One region of the Pseudomonas sp. AB39(2026) genome, then DNA from elsewhere that is predicted to be linked to it. Evidence: riboswitches for the same ligand, from Rfam matches in the RefSeq annotation. Region 1 holds a riboswitch; the other holds the start of a gene.
What was found. A riboswitch is a leader RNA that binds a small molecule or an ion and turns the genes downstream of it on or off. The one in region 1 is predicted to bind cobalamin.

Region 1 (5,184 bases):
GACGAGGTTCACCCAGCAAGGCGTCCAGGGCGACCCCTGCGACACAGGTCAAAGCCAGCATCACAACGTTGCCCCCCATGTATCGTTGAACAACAGTTCATCGAGCGGCCGCTCCTGTGTCCAGCCTTCGAGCACCAGCATCGGCTCTGAATAGAACTGGGCCACCGGCCCGAGGCACAGCACCGCCAAGGGCTTGCCGCCGGCGGGTATGTTCAGCAAGGCGCTCAGGCGCTCGGGGTCGAACAGAGACACCCAGCCCATGCCGAGCCCCTCGGCGCGGGCGGCCAGCCACAGGTTCTGCACCGCACAGGACAGCGAAGCAATGTCCATTTCCGGTAGCGTACGGCGCCCGAACACGTGCTGTTCGCGGCCGTCGGCCAAGGCGACCACCAGCAGCTCGGCACACTCACGTACCCCTTGCACTTTGAGAGCCATGAAATCGTCGGCCCGCTCATTCAAGGCCTGGGCCGTGCGCAGGCGCTCTTCTTCCACCAGTTGGTGAATCGCACTGCGAAGGGCCAGGCTGCGGATACGGATAAAGCGCCAGGGCTGCATCAGCCCTACGCTTGGCGCCTGGTGAGCCGCCAGCAGCAGGCGTTGCAATACGTCAGGCGCTACCTCCCCGCCTATGAAATGGCGCATGTCCCGCCGTTCGGCAATGGCGCGGTACACGGCTGCTTTCTCCGCGTCGCTGTAGGCGTGCTCGCTCATGCTGCCACCTCAGCGGGGCGAAGCAACGCCGCGCTGGCGGCAAGGTTGGACGGAAAGTAGAAATGCACATAGGAGGCCGTTAGCCGGCCCACGCGGTAGATCGCCTCGGCACCTCGCCCGCCGTTAGGGCTGCGGCCACGGGTAGTAGGTGCCCAAGGCGATGTGGTCAGGGAATGGTGGTAGGTGTGCCCTCTCAGGCACCCCTCATCCAGCTGCACGTCCTGCAAGGCCAGTGCAGCCAGGCGTTTTTGTAGCACCGCCTCGCCAGGCATCAGCCCAAGAAGGCTGGCGCGTTCGCCTTCCACACTGGTCAGCCCGTCCAGCAGGTACAGCATGCCACCGCATTCGGCCAACAGCGGTTTATCTGCACGATGGTGCCCGCGAATCGCCTCCAGCATCGGGGTATTGGCGGCCAGCTGATGGTGATGCAACTCCGGGTAGCCGCCCGGCAGGTAAAGGCTGTCGCACGGCGGCAGCCCCTCATCAACCAAGGGCGAGAAGAAGACCAGCTCGGCACCCATGGCCCGAAGTGCGTCCAGGTTGGCGTTATAAAGGAAAGCGAAGGCTTGGTCGCGGGCAATGGCAACGCGTACGCCCTGCAACAGCCGCGCCGGGGCCTCAGGCTCAGGGGGGCTGAAACACACAGGGGGTGGCAACGCATCATCGCAGGTGGCCGCCAGCGCCTGAGCTGCGGCATCGAGCCGGCGATCCAGGTCTTCCAGTTCGCTGGCCTGCACCAGGCCCAGGTGCCGGCTGGGCAAGTTGATCGCCTGCTCACGCGGCAAGCCACCGAACCAGCGCAGGCCTTCGGTGAGGCTGTCGCGTAACAGCTGGCTGTGACGTTCGCTGCCCACTCGGTTGGCCAGCACGCCCACGAAGGACAACGCCGGCCGGTAGCGGGCCAAACCCAAGGCCAGCGCACCGAAGGTCTGAGCCATAGCCGTACCGTCGATCACGCCCAGCACGGGCACGCCCAGTTCGATGGCCAGGTCTGCACTGGAGGGAAGGCCGTCGAACAGCCCCATCACCCCTTCGATCAGGATCAGATCTGCCGTTTCTGCCGCCTCCCACAGCAGGCGGCGACTTTGCGCTGCGCCTACCATCCACAGGTCCAGCTGGTACACCGGCGCGTCGCTGGCACGCTCGAGAATCATGGGGTCGAGAAAATCTGGCCCACACTTGAACACGCGTACCTTGCGGCCGCGGTTGCGATGCAGGCGCGCCAGTGCGGCCGTGACCGTGGTTTTACCCTGGCCAGAGGCAGGCGCGGCGATGAGTACTGCAGGACAGTGCCGGGCTGTACTCACCACTCGATACCCTTTTGTGCCTTGATACCTGCCTTAAAGGCGTGTTTGACCACGCCGATTTCGCTGACCGTGTCAGCCGCCTCCAGCAATTCCGGGCGGGCCGTACGGCCTGTAACGATGGCATGTTGCAAGGGTGGGCGCGCCTGAAGGTCCGCTAACACGGCGTTCACATCCAGGTAGCCATGCTTGAGGGCGATATTGAGCTCATCAAGCAGCACGAAATCCACGGCAGGGTCGGCCAGCAAGCCTTTAGCAACTGCCCAGGCGGCCTCAGCGGCGGCAATGTCACGTTGGCGATCCTGGGTCTCCCAGGTAAAGCCTTCCCCCATCACATGAAAGCTGACCTCCTCTGGAAAGCGGCGGAAGAACGCCTCCTCGCCCGTGGAGTTGCGCCCCTTGATGAACTGCACCACCCCGCAGCGCATGCCATGGCCCATGGCGCGGGCCAACATGCCAAAACCGGAGCTGCTTTTACCTTTGCCATTTCCGGTCAGCACCAACAGCAGGCCGCGCTCGTCAGGGGAGGCGGCAATACGGGCGTCCATTACAGCCTTCTTGCGCACCATACGGGCCTGGTGGCGTTCGTCACGCTCGGGAGTGTCGTTCATGTGCTGCCAGGTCCTTCACTGCGGTCACTGGCGGGTGCGCACCGACGCTATGCCTCAGCCCTACGGGGAAGCATGGCGTGGATGCCGCGCTCACCCGCACGGCGATCTGTACTGTAATAAGGCGGGTTGCATCGCTCGCCCGATAAGGTTTCAGGCCGGTCTCCGGGCTTGTGAGGGGGCCGTTATACCCCACCGGCGCGCCTTCCCGGTTATCCCAGTGGCCTGTGCGGCGGTGTTCACTCACTTACCGTTGCGGGGGCAGCGCCGGCCTTGCCCTAGGCTCACCGGCTTCCCTGTTTCACCCTGGCGCGCGAAGGTGGCCGGGGCACCTGAAACAATCGCGCAGGGTAAGGGGTTGGCCCAACAGCGTCAATTAAACATGTTGAACCTCCACCGCCTCGCTGCCTCTACGGTACACAACCCGGCTGCCAGGAAGCACACCATGCACATGTCCCGCCTTGCCTTAACCGTTGTACTTGCCGCCAGCGTGGCGGCGTGCGGCGAAAGCTCGAAACTGCAAGTGGCCGATGGTACAGGCCCTTCACCTAAACTCCCCGAACCCAACAAGACCCTGATCCCCACTGTCAATATTGCCCCGGCCGTGGGTTGGCCCCAGGGCGCCAAGCCCAAGGCTGCGCCCGGCACCCAGGTGAAGGCCTTCGCTGAGGGGCTCAACCACCCCCGCTGGCTGTACGTATTGCCCAATGGCGATGTGTTGGTAGCAGAAACCAACGCGCCACCCAAACCCGACGACACCAAAGGGATTCGAGGGTGGGTGATGGAGAAAGTCATGGGGCGTGCCGGGGCGGCCGTGCCCAGCCCGAACCGCATCGTGCTATTGCGCGACAAGGATGGCGACGGCGCAGCGGAAACCCATGAAGTGTTCCTGCAAAACCTCAATTCGCCTTTCGGCATGGCGTTGGTGGGCCAGAACCTGTACGTAGCAGACACGGACAAGATTCTGCGCTTCAACTACACCCCAGGCGCCACTCACCTGGACAGCGACGCCCAGACCGTCACCGACCTGCCCGCCGGCACGATCAACCATCACTGGACCAAGAACATCATTGCCAGCCGCGATGGCAAGAAGCTGTACGCGACCGTGGGTTCCAACAGCAACGTGGCCGAGAATGGCCTGGACAATGAGCAAGGCCGCGCCGCCATTTGGGAAGTGGACCTTGCCACTGGGCAAAAGCGCCTGTTTGCCAGCGGCTTGCGCAACCCCAATGGCCTCGCCTGGGAGCCCACGTCTGGCAAGCTTTGGACAGCCGTAAATGAACGGGACGAGATCGGCAGCGACCTGGTGCCGGACTACATCACCTCTGTAAAGGACGGCGCGTTCTACGGCTGGCCGTTCAGTTACTACGGCCAGCACGTGGATGTGCGTGTCGAACCTGGAAACCCGGACATGGTGCAAAAAGCGATTGCGCCTGATTTTGCGGTAGGGCCCCATACCGCCTCCCTGGGTTTAGCCTTCGCCCAGCCCGGCCAACTGCCGGCACCTTTTGATAAGGGCGCGTTCATTGGCCAGCATGGCTCTTGGAACCGCAAGCCACATAGCGGCTACAAGGTGTTGTTCGTCCCCTTTGCCGACGGCATGCCAAGCGGCCAGCCCGTGGACCTGCTAACGGGCTTTCTCAATGACAAGGAAGAAGCCATGGGCCGCCCGGTCGGTGTAGTCGGCGACAACAAAGGCGGATTGCTGGTCGCCGACGACGTAGGCAACAAGGTATGGCGTGTGACCCGGTAATAGCGGCCAGGCCCAGCCAGGGCCGTTATGGCAGTGCTGTTTGTGCCAAGCGCTCTGGCTGGATCACCCGCTTGGCAGCCAGGTAGGCTTTCTGCCAATACGGTTTGTTCAGGTATTCCAGGCGTACCGTACCACCGGTGCGCGGTGCGTGAACGAACCGCCCTTCCCCCACGTAGATACCGGCATGGCTCACCTGCCCATTGCGTTGCGTCGAGAAAAATACCAGGTCGCCGGAACGCAGGGCGTTGCGGTCGATGGTGGGCGAATGCATGGCAATCAGGTCACGGGTGGTGCGTGGCAACGCGATGCCTGCCGCGTCGTGGTACACAAACCCGATCAGGCCACTGCAGTCGAAGCCAGCGGCAGGCGTGTTGCCTCCCCAGCGGTACGGCGTACCTACCAAGCCAATGGCTCGAAACAATACGTCGTCAGCCTTTACCGAGGAGTAATCCGTTGGGTCAACCATCAGCGGGCGAGGTGCAACGGCCACCGGCTTGGGAGGCGGAGGTGGTGAACTCGCGCAGGCGGCCAGCAGCAAGAGCGGCGCCAACGCCAATAGGCGCAAAGAGGTGAAAGCCATGAGAAGGGATTCCGAGTTCGACTGCCGGTGAAGAGTAGCGCTTAACTCGCTGAATTCAAAAAAAAAGAGTAGCGAAAGCGTGACCGCTCGTCGCTACTCTTTTAACCCCGCCATGCGGGGCCGAACACACCGCTGCGCTTAGCGGCGCGCAACCTCGGTGGTGGGCGCCATCGCCAGCACACGCTTGGCTTCGATATAGGTTTTGCTCCAGTAGCTGTCACCCAGGTT
Region 2 (5,184 bases), 650 kb from region 1:
AGGCCTGCCATTTCATCTCACTGGCGCCGCTGAACCCGGGGTTCTGTCTGAGATATGTTTGTGCGAAGGTCAGGCCGGGCCGCGCAGGCAAGGCGAAAGTAGGCGAGGAAGCGGACTGGGCCCGCACTCGGGTTTACTGGTTGTAAATGAGCATTCCGAGCCTAGGCGGCCCCACCTGCTTTCAACGCAGCATCACCGAGCACGGATATATTTCAGACAGAACCTATGGTCGGGAATTAACAGCCAGGTGCTGAGTCTATGAACATTACCCGGTATTCCCAAGCACTTGGGAGCCTCACCTAAGGCTGATTCGACGCATAGCGAGGAATTCACGATGCCATTGCCCCACCAAGACGACATTCACTCGCCTGCTTGGCGAAACATGCTCGAAGGCGTGGACAGGGCTGCCGACTATGTAGAGATTCGCGAAAGCGCTGCCCGCGCCACGGGCTACCTGCGGTGCCTTACGGACTTTGGCCTGGTAAACCTGGGCCAGCACAAAGCCATGGCTGAGCGTATCGATACGGTGTCCAATCGGCGCCTGGCTGCACTGCAGCATGCGGCCCGGGGCTCGGCAGATCCATGGTAAAGCTCAGCAACGTTGAGTACCCCCTTCAGTAAAATGTTGTTTCTTGAGTCAAGAACAGCACGCCATCGCCGATACGCTTTTTACGAAAAGAGGATATCGGCCATGCAACGCAACACTCACCACAGCATTACTTCTCCCTCGCCCCTTATCGTGCTTCGGGCCGAACGTGCGCTGGTCGCTGCCGCCTGTGCTGGCGTCTGCGGCTGGGCGGTATCTCTGGCCTGGCTGTGGTGGGCCTGACCATGCGCCTTTCAGTCGCTCAGTGGTTTTCCCTGGCCTTGTGTGTAGGGCTGTGCATGTTGGTGGATGGCGAGCTTTGGCGAGGGCTGGGCGTTTAATGCGTCTGCGCTACCCTCTCTCTATCCTGGCACCGGTACCTCAGACTGGGCAGGGCTCACGTCGATCAAACGCTCGAAGCTTCACACGCTATGCGTTGCAACTCCCCTGCCTTATCCAACCGGTAACGGTCATAGTCTGCGGCCAGCAGCAAGGTCCCGTTATAGTGAGCCGCAGCCTCCGCCCTCAGCGCTTCAAGGGTCAGGCCAGGCCGGCCAGTCACCTGGTAGCGCGGGCTGAAATGGGTTAATACCAGGTTAGGCAACCCAGCTGAGGCGGCAAAGCGGGCAACCGCCGCTGCACTGCTATGACCATGGTGTTCCTTCCCACGCGCTACCGCTTGGGTATAGGTTGCCTCGTGCACCAGCACCTGGGCCCCTTCGCAGGCATGCCTAAGTAGCGCGGGCTCTGCATTGTCCCCCGCCACTACGATGCACTGAGGCGGCTGCTCAAAGCGCAGGTAGGCTGTGGGTGTCAGTACTCGGCCCTGGTGGTGCACCGCTTCGCCTCGCATCAATGCCCCCCACGCTGGGCCTCGCGCTACCCCATCAGCCGCCAGCCGCGCAAGGTCCAACTGGGGGCGAGCGGCGGCTTCAGTAAAGCGGTAAGCATACGAAGGCACACGGTGAGCCAAGGGCGTGGCGCTCACGCTCAAGCCTGCATTGACCCATGGCGGGCCCGTTACCAGGCTTGGTGTGGCGTGAAAGCGCAAGGGAAACGGCACGTGTGTTTCGGTGAGATCAAACGTACTGAGCAACCAGGCCTTGATACCGGCCGGGCCAATGATGTCCAGAGGCTGGGTACGCCCCTGCAGGCCGGCGCTGGCCAGCAGCCCAGGCAATCCATAACAGTGGTCCCCATGCACGTGGGTGATGAAGATCCCGCTCAACTGGCGCAGGGACAAGGGCGTACGCAGCAGCCGGTGCTGTGTACCTTCGCCACAGTCAACCAAGTACCAGGCCTTGCCTTGGCTTGCCAGTATCGCCAGGCCACTGACGTTGCGCGCCCGGGTGGGGGTGCCAGAGGAGGTGCCAAGAAACATCAGTTCCATCAGAGGTCCTTTCAAAAGCGTTGGGCCATGAAACCACATTCGATGCCCGCGCCGCCCGCTCCGTGAGCGTTGGTGTTCAAACAGGGGCGGCTGACGTGCTTAGACCCCATGGCCCACGGCAAGCATCCAGCCAGTGCCTGGCCTGCACAGGGCGCAATTTTCCTGAACTTTGCTTGCCTTGGCGCTTTCCCAAAACCATGGCGCCCAGCAAAGGGCCACCTTCCCACCTTTCTACAGGAGCTCATATGAGCAGCAAACGCGTACTGATCATCACTTCCAACACCGGCATCGAGCGCGACGAGCTGGTCAAACCCCTGGAAGCTCTCAAGGGCGCTGGCCTAACCGTGACCCACGCGTCGGTCAAGGGCGGCACCACGCAGACCTTCGTACAGGACACTGAGAAAGACCGGACCGTGGAATCCACGGCAAAACTGGCAGACCTCAAGGCTGATGATTTTGACGCCTTGGTGATTCCTGGCGGTACCGTCAACGCTGACACCCTGCGCCAGGACAAAGATGCTCAGGCTTTGGTAAAGGCGTTCGCTGACGCAGGCAAAACCGTTGCCGCAATCTGCCACGGCCCTTGGCTGCTGATCGATTCAGGCGTGATCGAAGGCAAGACTCTAACGTCTTACCCTAGCGTGAAAACTGACCTGCTCAATGCCAAGGCGGCAGGGTGGGAAGACACTGAGGTATTCAAATGTGGTGCCAACGGCTGGACGCTAATCACGTCCCGCACCCCAGATGACCTGCCTGCATTTAATCAGGCCATTATCGAGGCGCTGCAAGCCGCGTAATAAAGCCCCGTATTCATTTGCCCGCGCAAGCGGGCTTTTTTAGGTTCTTCACGGATCACTGAGGACGTTATTGTCCAGACCCCGTGAAGAACTTTGTTTTTCCTGTTTGACGCTCCCTCGAGGGCATGCTTTGCTTACACCTTTCGTTCGGGTGCCCTTCACAGGGTGAAACGGGAAACCGGTGCGCCGCCAGGCCAGTCCGGTGCTGCCCCCGCAACGGTAAGCGAGCGCGCTTCATATCCACTGTGCCAGGCATGGGAAGGGGAAGCGGACCGTCAACACTACGGTGTTGCCCCTCGCAAGCCCGGAGACCGGCCCGACGGACATCATTGACACACCTGCGGTGGGCGGGCTGTCCGGCCCCGCCTTTGGCAGGGTTTCGGCGCCTGCCTGTCCTTTACCTGAGGGAAGCGCCATGTCCGCCCACGCTACAAGCCATCTCGTTGCTCAACCTGCTGCTACCCTCACCCAGCGTATTGCTGCGGCGTGCCTGGCCACCGTGTTAGGCGCTGGCTTGGTCTATTTTGCCGGGTTCTCCCACCTGCCTGCCGTGCACAATGCTGCACATGATACGCGCCATAGCGCTGCATTCCCTTGCCACTAAGGTGCTTGCCATGATTACACGTATTCTGCGCACCGCCGGCTTTGCGGGGTTGTTCGCGGCGCTGTTGCTGACGGTGATGCAAAGCCTGTGGCTTACGCCGCTGATTCATACGGCCGAAACCTATGAGCACGCAGCCCCTGCCGGCCATGAGCATGGAGGTGCCAACACCGCCGAGCACGTCCATGAAGAAGCCGCCTGGGAGCCTGAAGACGGCTGGCAGCGCGTGCTGTCCACCACCGGCGGCAACCTGGTGGTTGCCGTGGGCTTCGGGCTGATGCTGGCCGGGCTGTATACGCTGCGTGCGCCGGGCCGCACGGCTGAAGGGCTGCTCTGGGGCCTTGCCGGCTATGCTGTGTTTACCTTGGCGCCCACGTTGGGCCTTCCGCCGGAACTGCCAGGCACCGCTGCAGCCGACCTCGCTTCACGCCAGGTCTGGTGGGTCGGTACAGCGGCTTCCACTGCCGTGGCGCTGGCGCTGATGGTGTTTGCCCGGGGATGGCCCTTGAAGCTGGCTGGGGCTGTGCTGCTCGTGATCCCTCACCTGGTCGGCGCCCCTCAACCGGCCATCCATGAAAGCCTCGCGCCCGAGGCGCTGGAAGCCCAATTCCGCTGGGCAGCGCAGTTGACCAACGTGGCGTTCTGGTTGGCGCTCGGGAGTGCAACGGCCTGGCTGTTCCGCCGTTCGGCGCGGGCCTGATCACTGGTTATGGGGCATCCCTGGCTGGTCGCAGGGCTTGGCTGCCGCAGGGGCTGCCCTGTAGAGGTGTTGCAAGCGCTACTGGAACAGGCCCTTGCCCAAGTGGGCGCTACGCTATGTGACGTGCAGGGCATTGCCTCGCTGGACAGAAAATGCGGCGAACCTGGGCTGGTAGCCCTTGCAGTGAGTCAGGGCTTGCCGTTATCAGGCTACTCGGCCAGTGCCCTGGCGCCCTACGAGCCGCTGCTGAGCCACCGCTCATGGGTGAGCCTGCAACATACCGGTTGCCTTGGCCTGGCGGAAAGTGCCGCATTGGCCCATTGCGAGGCGCTCAGCCAGCGAACACCCAAGTTGTACCTGGCCAGGCTCTGTGCCAGCCATGCAACGGTCGCCCTGGCCATCGCAACATGAAATTTACTCAACCTTCATAGGCAGCCAACCTGCAATGACCGTCTATTTTATCGGCGCCGGCCCCGGCGATCCCGACCTGATCACTGTTAAAGGCTTGCGTCTGCTGCGTCAGTGCCCTGTGATCATTTATGCAGGCTCTCTAGTGCCCGAAGTATTACTGGAGGGCCATCGTGCAGAGCGTGTAATCAACAGTGCGGCGCTGGACCTGGAGGCCATCGTCCAGGAAATCGCCCAGGCCCACTCCCGTGGGCAGGATGTCGCACGCGTGCATTCTGGTGACCCTGGCCTCTACGGCGCCGTGGGTGAGCAGATCCGGCACCTGAGGGCCTTGGGCATACCGTTTGAAATTGTCCCGGGTGTGACAGCTGTCGCCGCATGTGCCGCGTTGTTGGAGGCAGAGCTCACTCTGCCAGGGGTGTCCCAGACTGTCATCCTCACGCGCTATGGTACGCGCTCCCCGATGCCCGCAGGCGAGGCCTTGGCGGATCTGGCGCGTCACCAAGCGACCATGGCCATTCATTTGGGGGTCAGCCACTTGCCGGCTATTGTGAACACCCTGATGCCCAGTTATGGAGTCGATTGTCCTGTTGCAGTGGTGCACAAAGCCACGTGGCCTGAGCAAGACTGGGTTACAGGCACCCTCGGCACGATCCAAGCCCAGGCCGCAGGTAAGGGCTTTCAGCGCTCGGCGTTGATCAT

Region 2: another riboswitch for cobalamin. It lies ahead of ACSAMW_RS03405 (CbtB domain-containing protein); the one in region 1 lies ahead of cobO (cob(I)yrinic acid a,c-diamide adenosyltransferase).

Annotation. Positions count from the first base shown of each region.
Region 1 covers NZ_CP195212.1:1,415,284-1,420,467, forward strand. The annotation lists gene cbiB (adenosylcobinamide-phosphate synthase CbiB) at 1-64, opposite strand, end outside; gene bluB (5,6-dimethylbenzimidazole synthase) at 61-711, opposite strand; gene ACSAMW_RS06130 (cobyrinic acid a,c-diamide synthase CobB) at 708-2,018, opposite strand; gene cobO (cob(I)yrinic acid a,c-diamide adenosyltransferase) at 2,015-2,626, opposite strand; cobalamin riboswitch at 2,763-2,974, opposite strand; gene ACSAMW_RS06140 (PQQ-dependent sugar dehydrogenase) at 3,069-4,376, shown strand; gene ACSAMW_RS06145 (C40 family peptidase) at 4,402-4,956, opposite strand; gene ACSAMW_RS06150 (C40 family peptidase) at 5,095-5,184, opposite strand, start outside.
Region 2 covers NZ_CP195212.1:769,838-775,021, forward strand. The annotation lists gene ACSAMW_RS03380 (J domain-containing protein) at 1-33, shown strand, start outside; gene ACSAMW_RS03385 (hypothetical protein) at 335-589, shown strand; gene ACSAMW_RS03390 (hypothetical protein) at 692-829, shown strand; gene ACSAMW_RS03395 (MBL fold metallo-hydrolase) at 993-1,976, opposite strand; gene ACSAMW_RS03400 (type 1 glutamine amidotransferase domain-containing protein) at 2,222-2,773, shown strand; cobalamin riboswitch at 2,906-3,107, shown strand; gene ACSAMW_RS03405 (CbtB domain-containing protein) at 3,189-3,377, shown strand; gene ACSAMW_RS03410 (CbtA family protein) at 3,388-4,074, shown strand; gene ACSAMW_RS03415 (cobalamin biosynthesis protein) at 4,084-4,485, shown strand; gene cobM (precorrin-4 C(11)-methyltransferase) at 4,520-5,184, shown strand, end outside.